3 regions of the Shigella sp. SIG6 genome follow, and region 1 is predicted to be linked to each of the others. Evidence: predicted binding sites of a transcription regulator. Region 1 holds the regulator's gene; each other region holds the start of a gene.
What was found. Region 1 encodes PurR, which represses purine synthesis genes. Its sites were predicted from a motif close to CANGCAAACGTTTGCNTG; they were not measured.

Region 1 (7,782 bases):
TAACTGAACGATCTGCCAGTTTGCCGCCGAGATAGTTACCGATAGAGAATCCGACACCAATCAGCACCAGCATTGCCGTGACGAACACCGGTGTTGCGTGGGTAATACTTTGCAGTACCGGAGAGATATAGGTGTAGAGGGTAAACATTGCACCAGCTCCCAGTACCGTCGTCAGCAATGCAGACAGCACCTGCGGACGCATTAATACCGCCAGCTCTTTTTTCACTTCAGGTCGTGCCCCTGTACCACCTTTAGGTAATGAGAAGAACAGACTTACCATTGAAATCACTCTCAGCCCCGCCGTTGCCAGAAATGACATCCGCCAGCCGATGGTTTCACCCAACCAGGTCGCCGCCGGCACGCCACCGATATTTGCCAGGGTTAACCCCATAAACATAGTGGCAACTGCGCTGGCCTGTTTATGTTTTGGCACCACGCTTGCGGCCACGACTGAACCCAAACCAAAAAATGCTCCGTGATTCAGGCTGGTCAAAATACGTGAAAGCATCAGGGTCATATAATCCGGCGCGATGGCGGAAAGAACGTTGCCTAGCGTGAAAATTGCCATCAGGAAAATCAACGCACTGCGGCGGGCACGATGAGAAAGTAGAAGCGTCATCAGCGGCGCGCCCACCATTACGCCAACTGCATAGGCACTGATTAACATTCCGGCAGCGGGAATCGAGACATCCACACCGCGCGCAATGACGGGCAACAAGCCCATTGGCGAGAACTCCGTTGTCCCGATACCAAACGCGCCAATCGCCAGCGCCAGCGCCAGCAACGGATAGTTAATTTTCATGCCTTATCTCCACCTCTTCGCGTCATTACGCGATATTAATTAAAGTGGCGAAAGCATGACAGCAATCACAAAAAAATGAAAATAACAAAAAGAGAAAACACTTTTGCCATTTTGCTAACAAACAGGAAGGAGATGCGAGGGAGAACGCGCTCCCTCGAGAGGAAATCAGTGCAGCGCGGCAGTCAAACCCACGGCTACGATCAAACCGAGGACGATAATCGTTGTTACCAGTGAAAATTTAAGGTCGGTGCTCATCAAGTTTTCTCCTTTTTTATTACCACACAAAAAGTGATATTACGCATTTTTACACACTGTGATGAAAAAATCTCCCGTCATTTATAATGATAAGTGTTTTTACCACTTCCCCTTTTCGTCAAGATCGGCCAAAATTCCACGCTTACACTATTTGCGTACTGGCCATTGACCCCTTCCTGACGCTCCGTGTCGTTTTTCCGGCGTACCGCAACACTTTTGTTGTGCGTAAGGTGTGTAAAGGCAAACGTTTACCTTGCGATTTTGCAGGAGCTGAAGTTAGGGTCTGGAGTGAAATGGAATGGCAACAATAAAAGATGTAGCGAAACGAGCAAACGTTTCCACTACAACTGTGTCACACGTGATCAACAAAACACGTTTCGTCGCTGAAGAAACGCGCAACGCCGTGTGGGCAGCGATTAAAGAATTACACTACTCCCCTAGCGCGGTGGCGCGTAGCCTGAAGGTTAACCACACCAAGTCTATCGGTTTGCTGGCGACCAGCAGCGAAGCGGCCTATTTTGCCGAGATCATTGAAGCAGTTGAAAAAAATTGCTTCCAGAAAGGTTACACCCTGATTCTGGGTAATGCGTGGAACAATCTTGAGAAACAGCGGGCTTATCTGTCGATGATGGCGCAAAAACGCGTCGATGGTCTGCTGGTGATGTGTTCTGAGTACCCAGAGCCGTTGCTGGCGATGCTGGAAGAGTATCGCCATATCCCAATGGTGGTGATGGACTGGGGTGAAGCAAAAGCTGACTTCACCGATGCGGTCATTGATAACGCGTTCGAAGGCGGCTACATGGCCGGGCGTTATCTGATTGAACGCGGTCACCGCGAAATCGGCGTCATCCCCGGCCCGCTGGAACGTAACACCGGCGCAGGCCGCCTTGCCGGTTTTATGAAGGCGATGGAAGAAGCGATGATCAAGGTGCCGGAAAGCTGGATTGTGCAGGGTGACTTTGAACCTGAATCCGGTTATCGCGCCATGCAGCAAATCCTGTCGCAGCCGCATCGCCCTACTGCCGTCTTCTGTGGTGGCGATATCATGGCAATGGGCGCACTTTGTGCTGCTGATGAAATGGGCCTGCGCGTCCCGCAGGATGTTTCGCTGATCGGTTATGATAACGTGCGCAACGCGCGCTATTTTACGCCGGCGCTGACCACGATCCATCAGCCAAAAGATTCGCTGGGTGAAACAGCGTTCAACATGCTGTTGGATCGTATCGTCAACAAACGTGAAGAACCGCAGTCCATTGAAGTGCATCCGCGTTTGATTGAACGCCGCTCCGTGGCTGACGGCCCGTTCCGCGACTATCGTCGTTAATCACCCGTTGCGGGAGTCTCTTCCGGCTCCCGCAGCCACTCCTTATTCAGCGTCTCACTATCGCCGAGATACTCAAGCAGCCAGGTTAACGCAGGCGACATATCATTTTGCTGCCATGTCAGACAACATGCCGAATCCGGGAAGGGGTTTTCCAGTTCAAGTGCTACCCACTTCCCCTCATTAAGCCACGGTTTGGCGAAATGTGTTGGCACCATCCCTATGCATAATCCTGCCGAGATACAGGTTGCCGATGATTCCCAGTCAGGTACGACAAGTCTTTTTTGGTTATCCAGCAACCAGGTAATACGTTTAGGTAGCGTTCGCGAGGTGTCTTCGCGCACCAACGACGGCCAGTTGCGCAACGTATCATCACTGAACGGGCCATCCATCAACGCCAGCGGGTGGTGACTGGCAACAACGCAACTCCAGCTTAGCATCCCCATATCCCGGAAGGCATAACGACCGCCTACCGGAATCGCGCGTGTTGCGCCAATTGCCAGTTCCACGCGCCCGTCGGAAAGCGCATCCCAGACACCGTTGAACACTTCCTGAAAGACAAGAAGTTCGACATCATCAAAATGGCGATAAAAATCAACGATCATCTGCCGTGTACGTTCTGGCCTGACAATATTATCCACTGCGATAGCTAACTGACCGCGCCAGCCGTTCGCTATCTGCTGACATTGCTGGCGGGTGATCTGCATTTTTTTGACAACAGAGCGCCCTTCTTTGAGAAACCACGCTCCAGCAGCGGTCAGCTCCACATCACGGTGCCGTCGCTCAAAGAGCGGTACCGCCAGCCACTCTTCCAGCTGACGCACGGTATAGCTGACCGCAGAAGGAACGCGATGCAGCTCCTGTGCCGCAGCGCTAAAACTACCATTACGCGCTACCGCATCAACAACTTCGAGTGAATATTCTGACCACATAGTCTGCCTGCAAAATTTTTGAAACCAGTCATCAAATATTACCGTTTCACAACACTAATTTCACTCCCTACACTTTGCGGCGGTGTTTAATTGAGAGATTTAGAGAATATACATGCAACCTAGGAAAAGATTTTTAGTCTGGCTGGCGGGTTTGAGCGTACTCGGTTTTCTGGCAACCGATATGTATCTGCCTGCTTTCGCCGCCATACAGGCCGACCTGCAAACGCCTGCGTCTGCTGTCAGTGCCAGCCTTAGTCTGTTCCTTGCCGGTTTTGCCGCAGCCCAGCTTCTGTGGGGGCCACTCTCCGACCGTTATGGTCGTAAACCGGTGTTATTAATCGGCCTGACAATTTTTGCGTTAGGTAGTCTGGGGATGCTGTGGGTAGAAAACGCCGCCACGCTGCTGGTATTGCGTTTTGTACAGGCTGTGGGGGTCTGCGCCGCGGCGGTTATCTGGCAAGCATTAGTGACAGATTATTATCCTTCACAGAAAGTCAACCGTATTTTTGCGACCATCATGCCGCTGGTGGGTCTGTCTCCGGCACTGGCTCCCCTGTTAGGAAGCTGGCTGCTGGTCCATTTTTCCTGGCAGGCGATTTTTGCCACCCTGTTTGCCATTACCGTGGTGCTGATTCTGCCTATTTTCTGGCTCAAACCCACGACGAAGGCCCGTAACAATAGTCAGGATGGTCTGACCTTTACCGACCTGCTACGTTCTAAAACCTATCGCGGCAACGTGCTGATATACGCAGCCTGTTCAGCCAGTTTTTTTGCATGGCTGACCGGTTCACCGTTCATCCTTAGTGAAATGGGCTACAGCCCGGCAGTTATTGGTTTAAGTTATGTCCCGCAAACTATCGCGTTTCTGATTGGTGGTTATGGCTGTCGCGCCGCACTGCAGAAATGGCAAGGCAAGCAGTTATTACCGTGGTTGCTGGTGCTGTTTGCTGTCAGCGTCATTGCGACCTGGGCTGCGGGCTTCATTAGCCATGTGTCGCTGGTCGAAATCCTGATCCCATTCTGTGTGATGGCGATTGCCAATGGCGCGATCTACCCTATTGTTGTCGCCCAGGCGCTGCGTCCCTTCCCACATGCAACCGGTCGCGCCGCAGCGTTGCAGAACACTCTGCAACTGGGTCTGTGCTTCCTCGCAAGTCTGGTAGTTTCCTGGCTTATTAGTATCAGCACGCCATTGCTCACCACCACCAGCGTGATGTTATCAACAGTAGTGCTGGTCGCTCTGGGTTACATGATGCAACGTTGTGAAGAAGTTGACTGCCCGAATCATGGCAATGCCGAAGTCGCTCATAGCGAATCACACTGATCTATATCGATATACTTATACTTAGGCTGCTAACAAAATTTTGTTGTATGATTGAAATTAGCGGCCTATACTAATTTCGAGTTGTTAAAGCTACGATAAATATTATGTTTTTACGGGGACAGGATCGTTCCCGACTCACTATGGATGGTCATTTCGGCAAGGGTTCCTCCTTTCCCTCTGTTCTACGTCGGATTATAGACTCGCGGTTTTTTCTGCGAGATTTCTCACAAAGCCCAAAAAGCGTCTACGCTGTTTTAAGGTTCTGATCACCGACCAGTGATGGAGAAACTATGAGTTCATCGTGTATAGAAGAAGTCAGTGTACCGGATGACAACTGGTACCGTATCGCCAACGAATTACTTAGCCGTGCCGGTATAGCCATTAACGGTTCTGCCCCGGCGGATATTCGTGTGAAAAACCCCGATTTTTTTAAACGCGTTCTGCAGGAAGGCTCTTTGGGGTTAGGCGAAAGTTATATGGATGGCTGGTGGGAATGTGACCGACTGGATATGTTTTTTAGCAAAGTCTTACGCGCAGGTCTCGAGAACCAACTCCCCCATCATTTCAAAGACACGCTGCGTATTGCCGGCGCTCGTCTCTTCAATCTGCAGAGTAAAAAACGTGCCTGGATAGTCGGCAAGGAGCATTACGATTTGGGTAATGACTTGTTCAGCCGCATGCTTGATCCCTTCATGCAATATTCCTGCGCTTACTGGAAAGATGCCGATAATCTGGAATCTGCCCAGCAGGCGAAGCTCAAAATGATTTGTGAAAAATTGCAGTTAAAACCAGGGATGCGCGTACTGGATATTGGCTGCGGCTGGGGCGGACTGGCGCACTACATGGCATCTAACTATGACGTAAGCGTGGTCGGCGTCACCATTTCTGCCGAACAGCAAAAAATGGCTCAGGAACGCTGTAAAGGCCTGGATGTCACCATTTTGCTGCAAGATTATCGTGACCTGAACGACCAGTTTGATCGTATTGTTTCTGTGGGGATGTTCGAGCACGTCGGACCGAAAAATTACGATACCTATTTTGCGGTGGTGGATCGTAATTTGAAACCGGAAGGTATATTCCTGCTCCATACTATCGGTTCGAAAAAAACCGATCTGAATGTTGATCCCTGGATTAATAAATATATTTTTCCGAACGGTTGCCTGCCCTCTGTACGCCAGATTGCTCAATCCAGCGAACCCCACTTTGTGATGGAAGACTGGCATAACTTCGGTGCTGATTACGATACTACGTTGATGGCGTGGTATGAACGATTCCTCGCCGCATGGCCAGAAATTGCGGATAACTACAGTGAACGCTTTAAACGGATGTTTACCTATTATCTGAATGCCTGCGCAGGTGCTTTCCGCGCCCGTGATATTCAGCTCTGGCAGGTGGTGTTCTCACGCGGTGTTGAAAACGGCCTTCGAGTCGCTCGCTAAAGGCTATTCTATCGCCCCCTCTTCGGGGGCGAGTTCAGATCAGGCTTCTGTACCTGGTTGATTCATGGCATTTTCTCGTGCCGCCAGCACACGTTCTACCGTATCTACCACTGCCTGAGTTTGTGGATCGATTTCAATGTTGACGCGTGCGCCAAGTTTTTTCTTCCCAAGAGTCGTGCGTTCCAGTGTTTCCGGAATTAAATGGACGCAAAAACGCGTTGGCGTGACTTCGCCGACGGTCAGGCTAATACCGTCGATGCCAATAAATCCTTTGTACAGGATATATTTCATCAACTGACTATCCTGGACTTTAAACCAGATCTGGCGATTATTTTCCGAGGTTAATATTTTCGCCACTTCAGCGATGGTCATAATATGACCTGACATTAAGTGTCCGCCAATTTCATCACTGAATTTCGCCGCACGCTCAACGTTTACCCAATCCCCCACTTTTAAATCGCCAAGATTGGTAATGCGTAACGTTTCTTTCATCAGGTCAAAACTGACATGGTTGCCGTTAATTTCCGTCACGGTCAGGCAGCAACCGTTATGCGCCACGGAAGCACCGGTTTCCAGGCCGTCCAGCATGTGGTCGGGTAACTCCACCACATGCGTACGAAAATTTGGTTTCTCGTCAATCGACACCAGTTTTGCGGTGCCCTGTACAATCCCCGTAAACATACTTACAACTCCTGAAATCAGTTAAGACATTCTGTTCAGCACAATAGCAGGTGGAAAACGCCCTTACCAGTGAAGGGGTAAGAATGGCTATTTTTTCACTGGAGAATTAATAAATCCTCGCTACAATAGACTGAATTTCCCCTGCTTCTTCTTTTTGCTGCCCATTCAGGCGGCTTTTTAGTCTCTCATATAACTACAAATAAAAGGTGTTCACGTGCAGAAGTATATCAGTGAAGCGCGTCTGTTATTAGCATTAGCAATCCCGGTGATTCTCGCGCAAATCGCCCAAACTGCGATGGGTTTTGTCGATACCGTGATGGCGGGCGGCTATAGTGCCACCGACATGGCGGCGGTCGCTATCGGTACTTCTATCTGGCTTCCGGCGATCCTCTTTGGTCACGGACTGCTGCTGGCATTAACGCCGGTTATCGCGCAATTAAATGGTTCCGGTCGACGTGAGCGCATTGCGCATCAGGTGCGACAAGGTTTCTGGCTGGCAGGTTTTGTTTCCGTTCTCATTATGCTGGTGCTGTGGAATGCAGGTTACATTATCCGCTCCATGGAAAACATCGATCCGGCTCTGGCGGACAAAGCCGTGGGTTATCTGCGTGCGTTGTTGTGGGGCGCGCCGGGATATCTGTTCTTCCAGGTTGCCCGTAACCAATGTGAAGGTCTGGCAAAAACCAAGCCGGGTATGGTAATGGGCTTTATCGGCCTGCTGGTGAACATCCCGGTGAACTATATCTTTATTTATGGTCATTTCGGTATGCCTGAGCTCGGTGGCGTTGGTTGTGGCGTGGCTACTGCGGCGGTGTATTGGGTCATGTTCCTTGCCATGGTTTCTTACATTAAACGCGCCCGCTCCATGCGCGATATTCGTAACGAAAAAGGCACCGCTAAGCCCGATCCTGCGGTTATGAAACGACTGATTCAACTCGGTTTGCCGATTGCGCTGGCACTGTTCTTTGAAGTGACACTGTTTGCCGTCGTGGCTCTGTTAGTGTCTCCGCTCGGTATTGTTGATGTCG
Region 2 (7,782 bases), on a different contig from region 1:
ATAATCAAATGTCACCGGGCGGTATGGGTTTTCAATAAAGTTAAATACCCGCCGTACTTCGTTGGTGATACGCGCATCTGCGGTCAGCAACGAATAGTCAGTATAAAGACGCGCGGTTTTTTCGTTAAAGTTCCCGGTCCCGATGTGTGCGTAACGGACCACTTCACCGTTTTCTTTACGTGAAATCAGGAACAGTTTGGCGTGAATTTTCAGCCCCGGCGCAGAGAAGATAACGTGCACGCCTGCTTCGGTCAGGCGCTTCGCCCAGTGAATGTTGGCTTCTTCGTCGAAACGCGCCTGTAACTCAACCACCACAGTGACTTTCTTACCGTTATGTGCGGCGTGGATCATCGAGTCGATGATGCGTGAATCTTTCGCCACGCGGTAAATGTTAATTTTAATCGCCAGTACGCTCGGGTCGAACGAAGCCTGACGCAGCAGTTCCAGCACATGCTCAAAGGTGTGATAAGGATAATAGAGCAACACATCGCGTTCGCGAATGGCATCAAAACCATTGCGGAACTGGGCTTTATCAAACCAAATATGGCGTAAACGCGGCAGTGGTTTGTTCACCAGATTGGCTTTGCCGACATTGGGGAAATTAATAAAGTCTTTAAAATTATGATAACGACCGCCGGGGACGATGGAGTCGTAGCGGGAAATAGTCAGTTTTTCGCGTAACACTTCAACCAGCGCATTGGGCATATCGCGCTGATAAACAAAACGCACCGGCTCAGCAGTTAAACGCTGCTTGAGACTGGAAGACATCAACTCCATCAGGCTGGCTTCCATCTCATGCACTAAATCGTATTCGGCATCGCGGGTCATCTTCATTGAATAGGCATTCAGCGCGTCATAATCAAAGAAGCCTTTGAAAATATCATCAAGGCAGTAACGCAGAATATTATCCAGAAGAATCATCGGCTTGCGTCGACGCGGCGCTTCTGGCGGTAAATTCACAAAGCGCGGCACTTTATCTGATGGGATCTCCAGCAGCGCGTAACGGATGCTATCGCTACGGATAATTTCCACCGCCAGATAGGTGTAATCATCTTTCAGGAACTGCACTAAGTCAGTGTCAGGATTGATTAAAATCGGCGTAATGTGCTGACGCAGATACTGCTTAAAATAATGACGCAGCCAGTTTTGTTGATTGACGGAGAGCTGGCGTTCATTAATCAGGAAGATCTGGTTGCGCGCCATCTCCAGCAATAGCTCGTTGTAGAGGCCGTCGAATTCCTGATCGGCTTTCAGCACCCGGGACTGAATTTTGCCCAGTAAATGGCGGGAATGAGCGTTGGAGCCTTGTTCTTCGCTAATAATGATGCGTCGCTTCAGTTCAGCGAAGCGGACTTTATAGAACTCATCAAGGTTATTGGAATAGATCCCCAGGAAACGCATCCTTTCAATCAGCGGGTTAGATTTGTCCGCCGCTTCCTGAAGCACGCGTTCATTGAACGATAACCAACTGAGCTCTTTTTCGATGTATAGCTTTTCCTGACCCATTACCACTTTTACTCCGTTTTATTCACGGGACACTGCTTGGATATTATGGCGAGCAATATTGGCAGATGTCCAACTATGCCAGAAAAGGGGGAAAAAAACTGCTGGAGCTTGCGATTTACAGGTGAATTGAAAAACGCCAGCGGCAGAGCTGGCGCTTTAACTACGGGGGCATTACTCGTCGGCAGCGTAGCCCTGCGGCGGCAGACGTTGACCATCCAGCCACGCGGCGTTTTCGTGCATTTTCAGACGACCATCGGCAAACCAGCTAATCACCAGTGGATAAATAGCGTGTTCCTGGGTTTGCACGCGGGCGGTGATGTCATCTTCCGTATCACCAGCAAATACCGGGACTTTCGCCTGTAAAATAACCGGGCCACCGTCCAGTTCATCGGTGACGAAATGCACCGATGTACCGTGCTCTTCATCGCCATTTTCCAGCGCCTGACGATGGGTGTGTAATCCGGGATATTTCGGCAGCAGAGAAGGGTGAATGTTCAGCAAACGCCCGGCATAGTGGGAGACAAACGCCGGGCTGAGAATGCGCATAAAACCAGCCAGCACGACCACATCGGGTGCGTACATGTCGATTTCATGAATCAACTCCCGGTCATAGGCTTCACGACTGTCAAACGCGCTGGCGATGAGCGTATGCGTTGCAATACCCGCCTGGCGGGCGCGTTCAAGGCCGAACGCGTCGGCCTTATTGCTGAAAACTGCCCGTACGGTGCCTTTAATTTTGTTGGTTTTACAGGCGTCAATAATTGCCTGTAAATTACTTCCGTTGCCGGAAATAAGCACCACAATATTCATTATTCGATAACCACGCGTTGTTCGGAATCAGAGGCTTTGATGATACCGATTTTCCACGCGTTTTCACCGTTGGCATTTAGCAGGGCGAGGGCTTTGTCCACTTCCGGAGCAGGCAGGGCGATAATCATCCCGACGCCGCAGTTGAAGGTGCGATACATTTCATGGCGCTCAACGTTACCTGCCGTTTGCAGCCAGTTGAACACTTCCGGCCACTGCCAGGAAGATTCATCAATCACTGCCTGGGTATTATCTGGCAATACGCGCGGAATGTTTTCCCAGAAGCCGCCGCCGGTCAGGTGCGCAATGGCATGCACATCGACCTTTTCAATCAACTCCAGCACTGACTTCACGTAAATGCGGGTCGGTGCCAGCAGATGATCGGCTAATGGCTTACCATCAAGTTCGGTGGTTTGCGGATCACAACCGCTGACTTCAAGAATTTTGCGCACCAGCGAATAGCCGTTCGAGTGCGGACCGCTGGAACCGAGTGCAATCAGCACATCGCCGTCGCTGACTTTAGAGCCGTCGATGATTTCTGATTTTTCTACCACGCCCACGCAGAAACCCGCGACATCGTAATCTTCACCGTGATACATCCCCGGCATTTCTGCCGTTTCGCCACCCACCAGAGAACAGCCCGATTGCAGACAACCTTCTGCGATGCCGCTGATCACCGCTGAAGCGGTATCAACATCCAGTTTTCCGGTTGCGTAATAGTCGAGGAAAAACAGCGGTTCCGCACCTTGCACCACCAGGTCATTAACGCACATGGCGACCAGATCAATACCAATGGTGTCGTGACGTTTTAAGTCCATTGCCAGACGCAGCTTGGTACCTACGCCGTCAGTGCCGGAAACCAGCACGGGTTCACGATATTTTTGCGGCAATGCACACAGCGCACCGAAGCCGCCCAGACCGCCCATCACTTCCGGACGACGCGTTTTCTTCACTACGCCTTTGATTCTTCCAACCAGAGCATTACCCGCGTCAATATCAACACCGGCATCTTTGTAGCTAAGAGAGGTTTTATCGGTCACTGCTTGGGTCCCCACGCGTTACTTGCGGTAGAAAAATAAAATTCGGCGCAATTCTAACAGGGAAGGCAAACGTTTGCGAGACTGTTTTACACAACCTTTTTGCACGTCTTTTCCCCGGGCGCGCGGCGAAAGAAGACTTGTGCCAGGGCAAAGGTTAGTTTTCGGATGGAATAATCTTCTTTCATAACCATTTGAATATAAAATAACTTTATCTCAAACTGTTATCATTTTGACTAAAGTCAACGAAAATAATATTGCCGCCTTGAAGAAAGGAGGTATAATCCGTCGATTTTTTTTGTGGCTGCCCCTCAAAGGAGAAAGAGTATGAAGATCGTGGAAGTCAAACACCCACTCGTCAAACACAAGCTGGGACTGATGCGTGAGCAAGATATCAGCACCAAGCGCTTTCGCGAACTCGCTTCCGAAGTGGGTAGCCTGCTGACTTACGAAGCGACCGCCGACCTCGAAACGGAAAAAGTAACTATCGAAGGCTGGAACGGCCCGGTAGAAATCGACCAGATCAAAGGTAAGAAAATTACCGTTGTGCCAATTCTGCGTGCGGGTCTTGGTATGATGGACGGTGTGCTGGAAAACGTTCCGAGCGCGCGCATCAGCGTTGTCGGTATGTACCGTAATGAAGAAACGCTGGAGCCGGTACCGTACTTCCAGAAACTGGTTTCTAACATCGATGAGCGTATGGCGCTGATCGTTGACCCAATGCTGGCAACCGGTGGTTCCGTTATCGCGACCATCGACCTGCTGAAAAAAGCGGGCTGCAGCAGCATCAAAGTTCTGGTGCTGGTCGCTGCGCCAGAAGGTATCGCTGCGCTGGAAAAAGCGCACCCGGACGTCGAACTGTATACTGCATCGATTGACCAGGGACTGAACGAGCACGGATACATTATTCCGGGCCTCGGCGATGCCGGTGACAAAATCTTTGGTACGAAATAAAGAATAAAAATAATTAAAGCCGACTTTAAGAGTCGGCTTTTTTTTGAGTAAAGCGCCTATAACACATAATACAGAGGATAATACTATGACGCGCCGTGCTATCGGGGTGAGTGAAAGACCGCCACTTTTACAGACAATCCCGCTTAGTTTGCAACATTTGTTCGCCATGTTTGGTGCAACCGTCCTGGTGCCCGTCTTATTTCATATTAACCCGGCGACTGTACTGTTATTTAACGGTATTGGAACGCAGCTGTATCTCTTCATCTGTAAAGGGAAAATTCCGGCTTATCTTGGTTCCAGCTTTGCCTTTATTTCACCGGTATTGTTACTGTTGCCGTTAGGGTATGAAGTCGCGCTGGGCGGCTTTATTATGTGCGGCGTGCTGTTCTGCCTGGTTTCTTTTATCGTGAAGAAAGCGGGGACCGGCTGGTTGGACGTGCTGTTTCCACCTGCGGCAATGGGCGCAATCGTTGCCGTCATCGGTCTGGAGCTGGCGGGCGTAGCTGCCGGTATGGCGGGTTTACTCCCGGCTGAAGGGCAAACGCCAAACTCCAAAACCATCATCATCTCTATTACCACCCTGGCGGTCACGGTTTTAGGTTCCGTGCTGTTTCGTGGTTTCCTGGCAATTATCCCGATTTTAATTGGCGTGCTGGTGGGGTACGCGCTCTCTTTCGCAATGGGAATTGTCGATACCACGCCGATTATTAATGCTCACTGGTTTGCACTGCCAACCCTCTATACGCCGCGCTTCGAGTGGTTTGCCATTCTGACTATTCTGCCAGCGGCGTTAGTGGTTATTGCCGAACACGTAGGGCACCTGGTAGTAACGGCTAATATCGTCAAAAAAGATCTGCTGCGCGATCCAGGTCTGCACCGTTCGATGTTTGCTAACGGCCTGTCGACCGTGATCTCCGGCTTCTTTGGCTCTACGCCAAATACCACTTACGGAGAAAACATTGGCGTGATGGCGATCACCCGTGTTTACAGTACTTGGGTTATCGGCGGGGCGGCGATTTTCGCTATCCTGCTTTCCTGCGTCGGTAAACTGGCTGCCGCTATCCAGATGATCCCATTGCCGGTGATGGGCGGCGTTTCGCTGCTGCTTTATGGTGTCATTGGTGCTTCCGGTATTCGTGTTTTGATCGAATCGAAAGTGGATTACAACAAAGCACAGAACCTGATCCTGACTTCCGTGATTTTGATCATCGGCGTCAGTGGCGCGAAGGTAAACATCGGCGCGGCGGAGTTAAAAGGTATGGCGCTGGCGACCATCGTCGGTATCGGCTTAAGTTTGATTTTCAAACTGATCAGTGTGCTGCGCCCTGAAGAAGTGGTGCTGGACGCAGAAGACGCGGATATAACAGACAAATAATGTACCGACCGGGCAGTGTTGCTGCCCGGTTCAAACATCATGGGATTCTGTGGTAAACTTCTCGCGATTTTGTGAAATCCTGGTTGAGGTATCTCTGAACACACCGGCACAGCTCTCTTTGCCACTTTATCTTCCTGACGACGAAACCTTTGCAAGTTTCTGGCCGGGGGATAACTCCTCTTTACTGGCCGCGCTGCAAAACGTGCTGCGTCAGGAACATAGCGGTTACATCTATCTCTGGGCACGCGAAGGCGCGGGGCGCAGCCATCTGCTGCACGCGGCTTGCGCGGAATTGTCGCAGCGTGGCGATGCGGTGGGCTATGTCCCGCTGGATAAACGCACCTGGTTTGTTCCGGAAGTGCTCGACGGTATGGAGCATTTGTCGCTGGTCTGTATCGACAACATTGAGTGTATTGCAGGCGATGAGTTGTGGGAGATGGCGATTTTCGATCTCTACAATCGAATTCTGGAATCGGGCAAAACACGGTTGTTGATCACCGGCGATCGTCCACCGCGGCAGTTGAATCTGGGATTACCGGATCTCGCGTCGCGTCTCGACTGGGGGCAGATCTACAAATTGCAGCCACTTTCTGATGAAGATAAGTTGCAGGCGCTACAGTTACGCGCGCGTTTGCGTGGTTTTGAACTGCCGGAAGATGTGGGGCGTTTCTTGCTGAAGCGGCTCGACAGAGAAATGCGCACGCTATTTATGACGTTGGATCAGTTGGATCGTGCGTCGATTACCGCGCAACGTAAGCTGACCATTCCGTTTGTGAAAGAAATTCTGAAGTTGTAGATAAGGTGTTTATTGTCGGATGCGGCGCGAACGCCTGACCTACGCGAAGTTAATCCATAGTATTCGTAGGCCGGATAAGACGTGGCAAGCGTCGCATCCGGCAATGTGCTTCAACTAGCGATGGAGCACATCTTAACCCACGATTTCCAGTACCTGCTCCGGTGGACGACCAATCCGCGCTTTGCCATTCGCGACCACAATCGGGCGCTCCATCAGCTTCGGATTATCCACCATTGCCTGAATCAGCGCCTCTTCGCTAAGCGAACTGTCAGCCAGGTTTAGTTCTTTATAAAGATCCTCTTTCTGGCGCATCAATTCACGGGCGCTATTCATCCCCAGCATTTTCAGCAAATCGCGCAGCGTTGCCGCATCGGCGGGTGTCTCAAGGTAGAGCACCACTTCTGGCTCCACGCCGTTTTCTTTCAGCAGGTTCAGCGTTTCCCGGCTCTTTGAACAGCGTGGGTTATGGTAGATTTTTACCTGTTTGGTCATTGTTCTTCCTTTAATGCGAATTACATCTTGGTATAAGGCTTAAAGCGTTCCTGCAGCTGGCGCAACTGGTCGATGCGCGCATCGTAACGCGCTTGTTGCAGGCTGCCTAATTTCACCTGCGAACTGGCGCTACTCAACAGCGAAATGGCCTGATCGAGTCGTCCGGCGAGCGCATAACCTTCTGCTCGCGCAGCCAGCTCCTGATCGCGGTTATTTAGCGCGGCTTCCGCCTGTGCCAGCAAATCCCAGCCGTTGCTGTCATCTTTATTATTAAAGGTGTAGCGATTCAGAATATTGGCCGCTTCTTGTGGTTGACCGCCTTGCAGATAAGCGTTCGCCAGGTTGAGCTGCAACACCGGATTGGTGCGTAAATCGCGGGCATTTTTCAGGCGATTGATTGCCTCATTGGCTTTGTTTTGCCCAAGATCGATATCGGTAGCCAGATCGAGATACCATGCGTTGCTAGGTTCTGCCGCCAGTAACGGTTGCAGCGTTTTACGCGCCTCGTCGTATTTATTGGCTTCCATCGCCTGTAAAGCACGACCATATTGCGCCGCTCGTTGCTGACGAACGTTTCCTTTCGCCCATTCATCCAGCAAATCACTGGTGAGCTGGTTACGTCCGGAATTATACATCCCCAGTGTGCGCGCTTTCGCCAGATAGAAATCTTCCGACGACTGCACCACCATCGGGCGCATCTGATTAGCACGGTTGCGGGCATCTGCCAGACGACTTTCCGGCAACGGGTGAGTCAATAAAATTTCCGGCGGGCGCGAGGAGTAACGCGCCTGATCGAGCAATTTTTCCAGGAAGGT
Region 3 (7,782 bases), on a different contig from region 1:
GAGTATTGAAGATTTTTAGCATCGAAGATTCCGTTTAGACATGTGTGGGTAATTGAGTTGCGTATAATACCCATATTTCCCGCGCGAATCAGCATACATTGCGTGATGATCCGATCGTGCGGTTATGCTATAACACCACTCTATATATGACCCGAACTGGGTTGAAGCACCAATCAAACGGAACAGGATGCAAAAATGGTTACTTTCCACACCAATCACGGCGATATTGTCATCAAAACTTTTGACGATAAAGCACCTGAAACAGTTAAAAACTTCCTGGACTACTGCCGCGAAGGTTTTTACAACAACACCATTTTCCACCGTGTTATCAACGGCTTTATGATTCAGGGCGGCGGTTTTGAACCGGGCATGAAACAAAAAGCCACCAAAGAACCGATCAAAAACGAAGCCAACAACGGCCTGAAAAATACCCGTGGTACGCTGGCAATGGCACGTACTCAGGCTCCGCACTCTGCAACTGCACAATTCTTCATCAACGTGGTTGATAACGACTTCCTGAACTTCTCTGGCGAAAGCCTGCAAGGTTGGGGCTACTGCGTGTTTGCTGAAGTGGTTGACGGCATGGACGTGGTAGACAAAATCAAAGGTGTTGCAACCGGTCGTAACGGTATGCACCAGGACGTGCCAAAAGAAGACGTTATCATTGAAAGCGTGACCGTTAGCGAGTAATCGTGGCGACACTCTTTATTGCAGATCTTCATCTCTGCGTGGAAGAACCGGCGATCACCGCCGGTTTTCTGCGTTTTTTAGCGGGGGAAGCCCGCAAGGCCGACGCGCTGTATATTCTTGGCGATCTGTTTGAAGCATGGATTGGCGACGACGATCCCAACCCACTCCATCGCCAGATGGCGGCAGCGATCAAAGCGGTGTCCGATTCCGGCGTTCCCTGTTATTTCATTCATGGCAACCGTGATTTTCTGCTCGGCAAACGCTTTGCCCGTGAAAGCGGCATGACATTATTGCCGGAAGAAAAGGTGCTCGAACTTTATGGTCGCCGGGTGTTGATTATGCATGGCGACACGCTGTGCACCGATGACGCGGGTTATCAGGCTTTTCGCGCCAAAGTCCACAAACCCTGGCTGCAAATGCTATTCCTCGCCCTGCCGTTGTTTGTGCGCAAACGCATTGCCGCGCGAATGCGCGCGAACAGCAAAGAAGCCAACAGCAGTAAATCGCTGGCGATCATGGACGTTAACCAAAACGCTGTGGTCAGTGCGATGGAAAAACATCAGGTGCAATGGCTAATCCACGGGCATACCCATCGCCCGGCGGTGCATGAACTTATCGCCAACCAGCAACCTGCTTTTCGCGTGGTACTGGGTGCCTGGCATACGGAAGGTTCGATGGTGAAAGTCACAGCGGATGACGTTGAGCTGATTCATTTTCCGTTTTAAAAAACCCACAACTTTGCTGATTTCACAGCCACGCAACCGTTTTCCTTGCTCTCTTTCCGTGCTATTCTCTGTGCCCTCTAAAGCCGAGAGTTGTGCACCACAGGAGTTTTAAGACGCATGTCTTCCCGCAATAATCCGGCGCGTGTCGCCATCGTGATGGGGTCCAAAAGCGACTGGGCTACCATGCAGTTCGCCGTCGAAATCTTCGAAATCCTGAATGTTCCGCACCACGTTGAAGTGGTTTCTGCTCACCGCACCCCCGATAAACTGTTCAGCTTCGCCGAAAGCGCCGAAGAGAACGGTTATCAGGTGATTATTGCGGGCGCAGGCGGCGCAGCGCACCTGCCAGGCATGATTGCCGCCAAAACGCTGGTGCCGGTGCTGGGCGTGCCAGTACAGAGCGCCGCACTGAGCGGTGTCGATAGCCTCTACTCCATCGTACAAATGCCGCGCGGCATTCCGGTGGGTACGCTGGCGATTGGTAAAGCTGGCGCGGCAAACGCGGCATTACTGGCAGCACAAATTCTCGCGACTCACGATAAAGAGCTACACCAGCGTCTGAATGACTGGCGCAAAGCCCAGACCGACGAAGTGCTGGAAAACCCGGACCCGCGAGGTGCGGCATGAAACAGGTTTGCGTCCTCGGTAACGGGCAGTTAGGCCGTATGCTGCGTCAGGCAGGCGAACCGTTAGGCATTGCTGTCTGGCCGGTCGGGCTGGACGCTGAACCGGCGGCGGTGCCTTTTCAACAAAGCGTGATTACCGCTGAGATCGAACGCTGGCCGGAAACCGCATTAACCCGCGAGCTGGCGCGTCATCCGGCCTTTGTGAACCGCGATGTGTTCCCGATTATTGCTGACCGTCTGACTCAGAAACAGCTTTTCGATAAGCTCCACCTGCCGACCGCGCCGTGGCAGTTACTTGCCGATCGCAGCGAGTGGCCTGCGGTGTTTGATCGTTTAGGTGAACTGGCGATTGTTAAGCGTCGCACTGGTGGCTATGACGGTCGCGGTCAATGGAGTTTACGCGCCAATGAAACCGAACAGTTACCGGCAGAGTGTTACGGTGAATGTATTGTCGAGCAGGGCATTAACTTCTCTGGTGAAGTATCGCTGGTTGGCGCGCGCGGCTTTGATGGCAGCACCGTGTTTTATCCGCTGACGCATAACCTGCATCAGGACGGTATTTTGCGCACCAGCGTCGCTTTTCCGCAGGCCAACGCACAGCAGCAGGCGCAAGCCGAAGAGATGCTGTCGGCGATTATGCAGGAGCTGGGCTATGTGGGCGTGATGGCGATGGAGTGTTTTGTCACCCCGCAAGGTCTGCTGATCAACGAACTGGCTCCGCGTGTGCATAACAGCGGTCACTGGACACAAAACGGTGCCAGCATCAGCCAGTTTGAGCTGCATCTGCGGGCGATTACCGATCTGCCGTTACCGCAACCAGTAGTGAATAATCCGTCGGTGATGATCAATCTGATTGGTAGCGATGTGAATTATGACTGGCTGAAATTGCCGCTGGTGCATCTGCACTGGTACGACAAAGAAGTCCGTCCGGGGCGTAAAGTGGGGCATCTGAATTTGACCGACAGCGACACATCGCGTCTGACTGCGACGCTGGAAGCCTTAATCCCGCTGCTGCCGCCAGAGTATGCCAGCGGCGTGATTTGGGCGCAGAGTAAGTTCAGTTAAGCAGGTGCTCATTTGATTGCCGGATGCGGCGTAAACGCCTTATCCGGCTTACCGCTCCGGTACCCATTGTAGGCCTGATAAGACGCGTCAAGCGTCGCATCAGGCATGGTGCACCGATTGCCGGATGCTCTCATCACTACAGCGAAATACAGGTCCCCGCTTCGCCCGCCAGCGTCTCTTCAATTCGCGATAACGCCCCAATCCACGCGGGTTTACTACGGCTTCTGACATAACCACTCACCGCCGTTACCTTCGGCCCCATCGAACCATCGGCTTTGCCAAATGGAGCTAACTCATCCGGTGTGGCATGGCGAATGGCACGTTGCTGCGGCGTTCCCCAGTTTTCATATACCGCATCAGCATCGGTGAGGATCACCAGTCCATCGGCATTAATCTGCTCGGCGAGCAACGCAGCGGCGAGATCTTTATCAATCACCGCTTCACTCCCTGCCCCATCTTCTGTCACAGGCACACCGCCGCCGCCACTGCAAATCACCACATGCCCCTCTTTGAGCAACAACTCGATGGCTTCGCTGTCGAGAATTTTACGCGGTTGCGGAGACGCCACCACCCGGCGCAAATATTTACCATCACGTTTCATCTGCCAGCCGTAAGCCGCTTCCAGTGCCTCTTGTTCTTCTGGCTGATAAACCGGACCAATAAATTTCTCTGGCTGCAAAAACGCCGGATCATCAGGCGAAACCTCAATGCGCGTCAGCACCGTCGTAACAGGCGGCATCTGCGGCTGTGCGCTCAAGCTCTGCGCCAGCATATATCCAATCATCCCCTGGCTTTCCGCCACCAGCACATCCAGCGGATACGGTTCTACCTCTTTCCACGCCAGATTCTGTAACGCCAGCAGCCCCACCTGCGGCCCGTTGCCGTGAACAATCGCCAGCCGATAAGAACGGGCCAGGCGTGCCAGCGCGGGTACAGCACTGGCGATATTGCGATATTGATTTTCCGCCGTCAGCGCCTCACCGCGCTGGAGTAAGGCGTTGCCCCCAAGAGCTACAACCAGTGTTTTCATGGTTTTCCTTGTAATAATTGTTGGCCAAGCCAGAACCCCAGCAGCGTATCTGCCCCTGACGTATGCCCCAGCGCCAGCAGCGAATCAATCGCAACAGCGGTACGTTTCGGGCAACTCAGAGCATGGACAAAGTGCAGGAGTGGCGAGGCGAAATATCCTTGCGCGGCATAACGTAAATAACTGACGCTCACCGCTGTGGTAACGAGTTGAAGATTGTCGGAACAGGCAAAAAACGGGCGACCGGCGCGCGCATCTAAAGCGCCATAATACCAGGCCGCCAGCAGCATTCCGCTCAACGTGTCATCATGACTTGGCGTTAATCCGGGGCCTTTACCCAGCCAGTGCCGCCAGTCGGTCTTAACGCCATTGCGCGCGGCCTGAAAACAGTGACGAAACTGGCGTAATTCAGCGGGCAGCGGATCGCTTGCCGCCATCGCCAGTGGCCCGAAAAGTCCGGTTTCCTCCGCGCGTTGCATCCATGCAGCTGCAAGCGGTTGAGGATGCGAAGGCGGCGTAATACGCAGCAAACAATAACGCTGTGGCTGTTTAACCGTGAAACGCCCGAGGCGAATCCCTTGAGCCACAACCTGTGGTCGTTCATTGCCGCATAATCCACCGCATAACGCATCGAATTGCGCGCGGCGAAATTACACATTCCCGTCAAGCTATAGAAGAAACGCTGCCCTGGCTTTCCTCTTTTGGCGCTGACCCAACGGGTAGGATGACCCGTTTACTTTATTCGCCGGAATGGCTGGAAACCCAGCAGCAATTTAAAAAAAGAATGGCAGCAAGTGGGCTGGAAACACGTTTCGATGAAGTGGGGAATTTATACGGTCGCCTGAGTGGCACCGAATATCCACAGGAAGTGGTTCTGAGCGGTTCGCATATCGATACCGTGGTTAACGGCGGTAACCTCGACGGGCAATTCGGCGCGCTGGCGGCGTGGCTGGCAATTGACTGGTTGAAAACGTAATACGGCGCACCGTTACGTACGGTCGAAGTGGTGGCGATGGCAGAAGAAGAAGGCAGCCGCTTCCCGTATGTCTTCTGGGGCAGTAAAAATATCTTTGGGCTGGCGAATCCTGACGACGTGCGGAATATCTGTGATGCCAAAGGAAATAGTTTTGCCGATGCGATGAAGGCTTGCGGATTTACTCTGCCGAACGCCCCACTAACTCCGTGTCAGGATATAAAAGCCTTTGTTGAACTGCATATTGAACAGGGCTGTGTGCTGGAAAGTAATGGGCAATCAATTGGCGTGGTGAATGCAATTGTCGGGCAGCGTCGCTATACGGTGACGCTGAACGGCGAATCAAACCATGCAGGCACCACGCCGATGGGTTATCGTCGTGATACGGTTTACGCTTTCAGTCGCATTTGCCATCAGTCGATCGAAAAAGCGAAAAAGATGGGCGATCCGCTGGTTCTGACCTTTGGCAAAGTAGAGCCGCGCCCGAATACGGTAAATGTGGTGCCGGGTAAAACCACGTTCACCATTGATTGTCGTCATACCGACGCTGCCGTGCTGCGCGATTTCACCCAACAGTTAGAAAACGACATGCGGGCGATTTGCGATGAAATGGACATTGGTATTGATATCGATTTATGGATGGACGAAGAACCCGTGCCGATGAATAAGGAGCTGGTCGCCACCCTGACAGAATTGTGTGAAAGAGAAAAACTGAATTACCGGGTGATGCACAGTGGTGCCGGGCACGACGCGCAAATTTTCGCGCCTCGCGTACCAACCTGCATGATTTTTATCCCCAGCATCAACGGGATCAGCCATAACCCGGCGGAACGCACCAATATTACTGACCTTGCCGAAGGGGTCAAAACGTTGGCACTCATGCTTTATCAACTTGCCTGGCAGAAATAAGGAGTCATAAATGGGATATTTAAATAACGTCACCGGTTACCGCGAAGATTTACTGGCTAACCGTGCGATTGTTAAACACGGTAATTTCGCACTGTTAACCCCGGATGGTCTGGTAAAAAATATTATTCCGGGCTTTGAAAATTGTGACGCGACAATCCTCTCCACGCCAAAGCTGGGTGCCTCTTTTGTTGATTATCTGGTCACACTGCATCAAAACGGTGGCAACCAACAGGGCTTCGGTGGCGAAGGCATTGAAACGTTCCTGTATGTGATCTCTGGAAATATCACTGCCAAAGCCGAAGGCAAAACATTTGCCTTAAGCGAAGGTGGCTATCTTTATTGCCCACCAGGCTCCTTAATGACGTTTGTTAACGCCCAGGCCGAAGACAGCCAAATCTTTTTATATAAGCGCCGCTATGTTCCGGTAGAAGGCCATGCACCGTGGCTGGTTTCTGGCAATGCCAGCGAACTGGAACGCATTCACTATGAAGGTATGGATGATGTGATCCTGCTGGATTTTCTGCCCAAAGAGTTAGGTTTTGATATGAACATGCATATCCTCTCTTTTGCACCAGGTGCCAGCCACGGTTATATCGAAACACACGTTCAGGAACATGGTGCCTATATTCTTTCCGGTCAGGGGGTTTATAACCTCGACAATAACTGGATCCCGGTGAAAAAAGGCGATTACATCTTTATGGGCGCTTATTCTTTACAGGCTGGTTATGGCGTAGGGCGTGGTGAAGCGTTCAGCTATATTTACTCGAAAGATTGCAACCGCGACGTAGAGATTTAAGTCATACCACTCGCCTGATTATTTTTAGCTATGTTGGATTTTGCCACGGTTTATACCGTGGCTTTTTTTGTAACATTGCCTGATGCGCTTCGCTTATCAGGCCTACATGACCTCTGCAATATATAGAATTTGCGCGATTTTCAGGAAGGATATAGTACTCATGCCGCATCCGGCATGAGTACTGCGCTCTTATACGAAATAAATCGCATCCGCTTTAAAGGCAAGAGTCAGTTTTTAATTCCCTGACCTATTTTAATGGCGCAGGCAATATTTCGCGCGCTGTTGAAGAGATTGGTTTCACCGCTGGCGAGCACTTCGGCTAAAGGTGCCAGACGAGGCAAAATGCTGAATACCGCGTCAATGCCGTACTGGTGCACCACTTCCACGCCATCACCCAATACACCAGCAATCCCAATCACCGGTACATTAAACTGCTTCGCCACCGACGCAACGCCCAGCGGCGCTTTACCGCCTGCCGTTTGCGAGTCAATGCGCCCTTCCCCGGTGATCACCAGTGCTGCCCCCTGCACCGCCTGCGCAAGATTGACCGCATTCAACACAATCTCAATGCCCGGTTTAATATCCGCATTGAGAAATACCGCCGCCGCAATCCCCATACCGCCCGCAGCGCCGCCGCCCGCCATCTGACAGACATTAATTTCAGTTTGCTGTTGTAAAACACGGGCGTAATTTTGCAGCCCCTGTTCCAGCTCTTCAACCATCTCCGGCGTTGCCCCTTTTTGCGGGCCAAATACCGCCGCCGCGCCGCGTGCCCCTACCAGCGGGTTATCAACGTCACATGCCACTTCAATATGGCTGTTCGCCAGACGCGGATCGCATTCCTCCATCTCAATGCTTGCCACGCGCGCTAAATTGCCGCCGTTAGCCGCCAGCACCTGGCCGTCGGCATCAAGGAAACGCACACCAAGCGCCTGCGCCATGCCCATACCGCCGTCGACCGTCGCACTGCC

Region 2: purM (phosphoribosylformylglycinamidine cyclo-ligase) is a predicted target of PurR. The motif match lies at 3,416-3,433, and genes of this name have one in related genera.
Region 3: purE (5-(carboxyamino)imidazole ribonucleotide mutase) is a predicted target of PurR. The motif match lies at 1,445-1,462, and genes of this name have one in related genera.

What each region holds. Positions count from the first base shown of each region.
Region 1 is NZ_JBQZXC010000001.1:47,080-54,861, reverse strand. Features, by position in the region: gene ACUU1M_RS00270 (MFS transporter) at 1-802, opposite strand, end outside; gene cydH (cytochrome bd-I accessory subunit CydH) at 968-1,057, opposite strand; gene purR (HTH-type transcriptional repressor PurR) at 1,356-2,381, shown strand; gene punR (DNA-binding transcriptional activator PunR) at 2,378-3,310, opposite strand; gene punC (purine nucleoside transporter PunC) at 3,423-4,634, shown strand; gene cfa (cyclopropane fatty acyl phospholipid synthase) at 4,925-6,073, shown strand; gene ribE (riboflavin synthase) at 6,113-6,754, opposite strand; gene mdtK (multidrug efflux MATE transporter MdtK) at 6,969-7,782, shown strand, end outside.
Region 2 is NZ_JBQZXC010000003.1:77,199-84,980, reverse strand. Features, by position in the region: gene ppk1 (polyphosphate kinase 1) at 1-1,506, opposite strand, end outside; gene purN (phosphoribosylglycinamide formyltransferase) at 1,678-2,316, opposite strand; gene purM (phosphoribosylformylglycinamidine cyclo-ligase) at 2,316-3,353, opposite strand; gene upp (uracil phosphoribosyltransferase) at 3,678-4,304, shown strand; gene uraA (uracil permease) at 4,390-5,679, shown strand; gene ACUU1M_RS01390 (DnaA inactivator Hda) at 5,774-6,475, shown strand; gene arsC (arsenate reductase (glutaredoxin)) at 6,608-6,967, opposite strand; gene bepA (beta-barrel assembly-enhancing protease) at 6,988-7,782, opposite strand, start outside.
Region 3 is NZ_JBQZXC010000090.1:3,573-11,354, forward strand. Features, by position in the region: gene cysS (cysteine--tRNA ligase) at 1-22, opposite strand, end outside; gene ppiB (peptidylprolyl isomerase B) at 196-690, shown strand; gene lpxH (UDP-2,3-diacylglucosamine diphosphatase) at 693-1,415, shown strand; gene purE (5-(carboxyamino)imidazole ribonucleotide mutase) at 1,533-2,042, shown strand; gene purK (5-(carboxyamino)imidazole ribonucleotide synthase) at 2,039-3,106, shown strand; gene ACUU1M_RS14185 (carbamate kinase) at 3,243-4,136, opposite strand; partial or broken gene ACUU1M_RS14190 (DUF2877 domain-containing protein) at 4,133-4,780, opposite strand; partial or broken gene allC (allantoate deiminase) at 4,783-6,015, shown strand; gene allE ((S)-ureidoglycine aminohydrolase) at 6,026-6,811, shown strand; gene glxK (glycerate 3-kinase) at 7,039-7,782, opposite strand, start outside.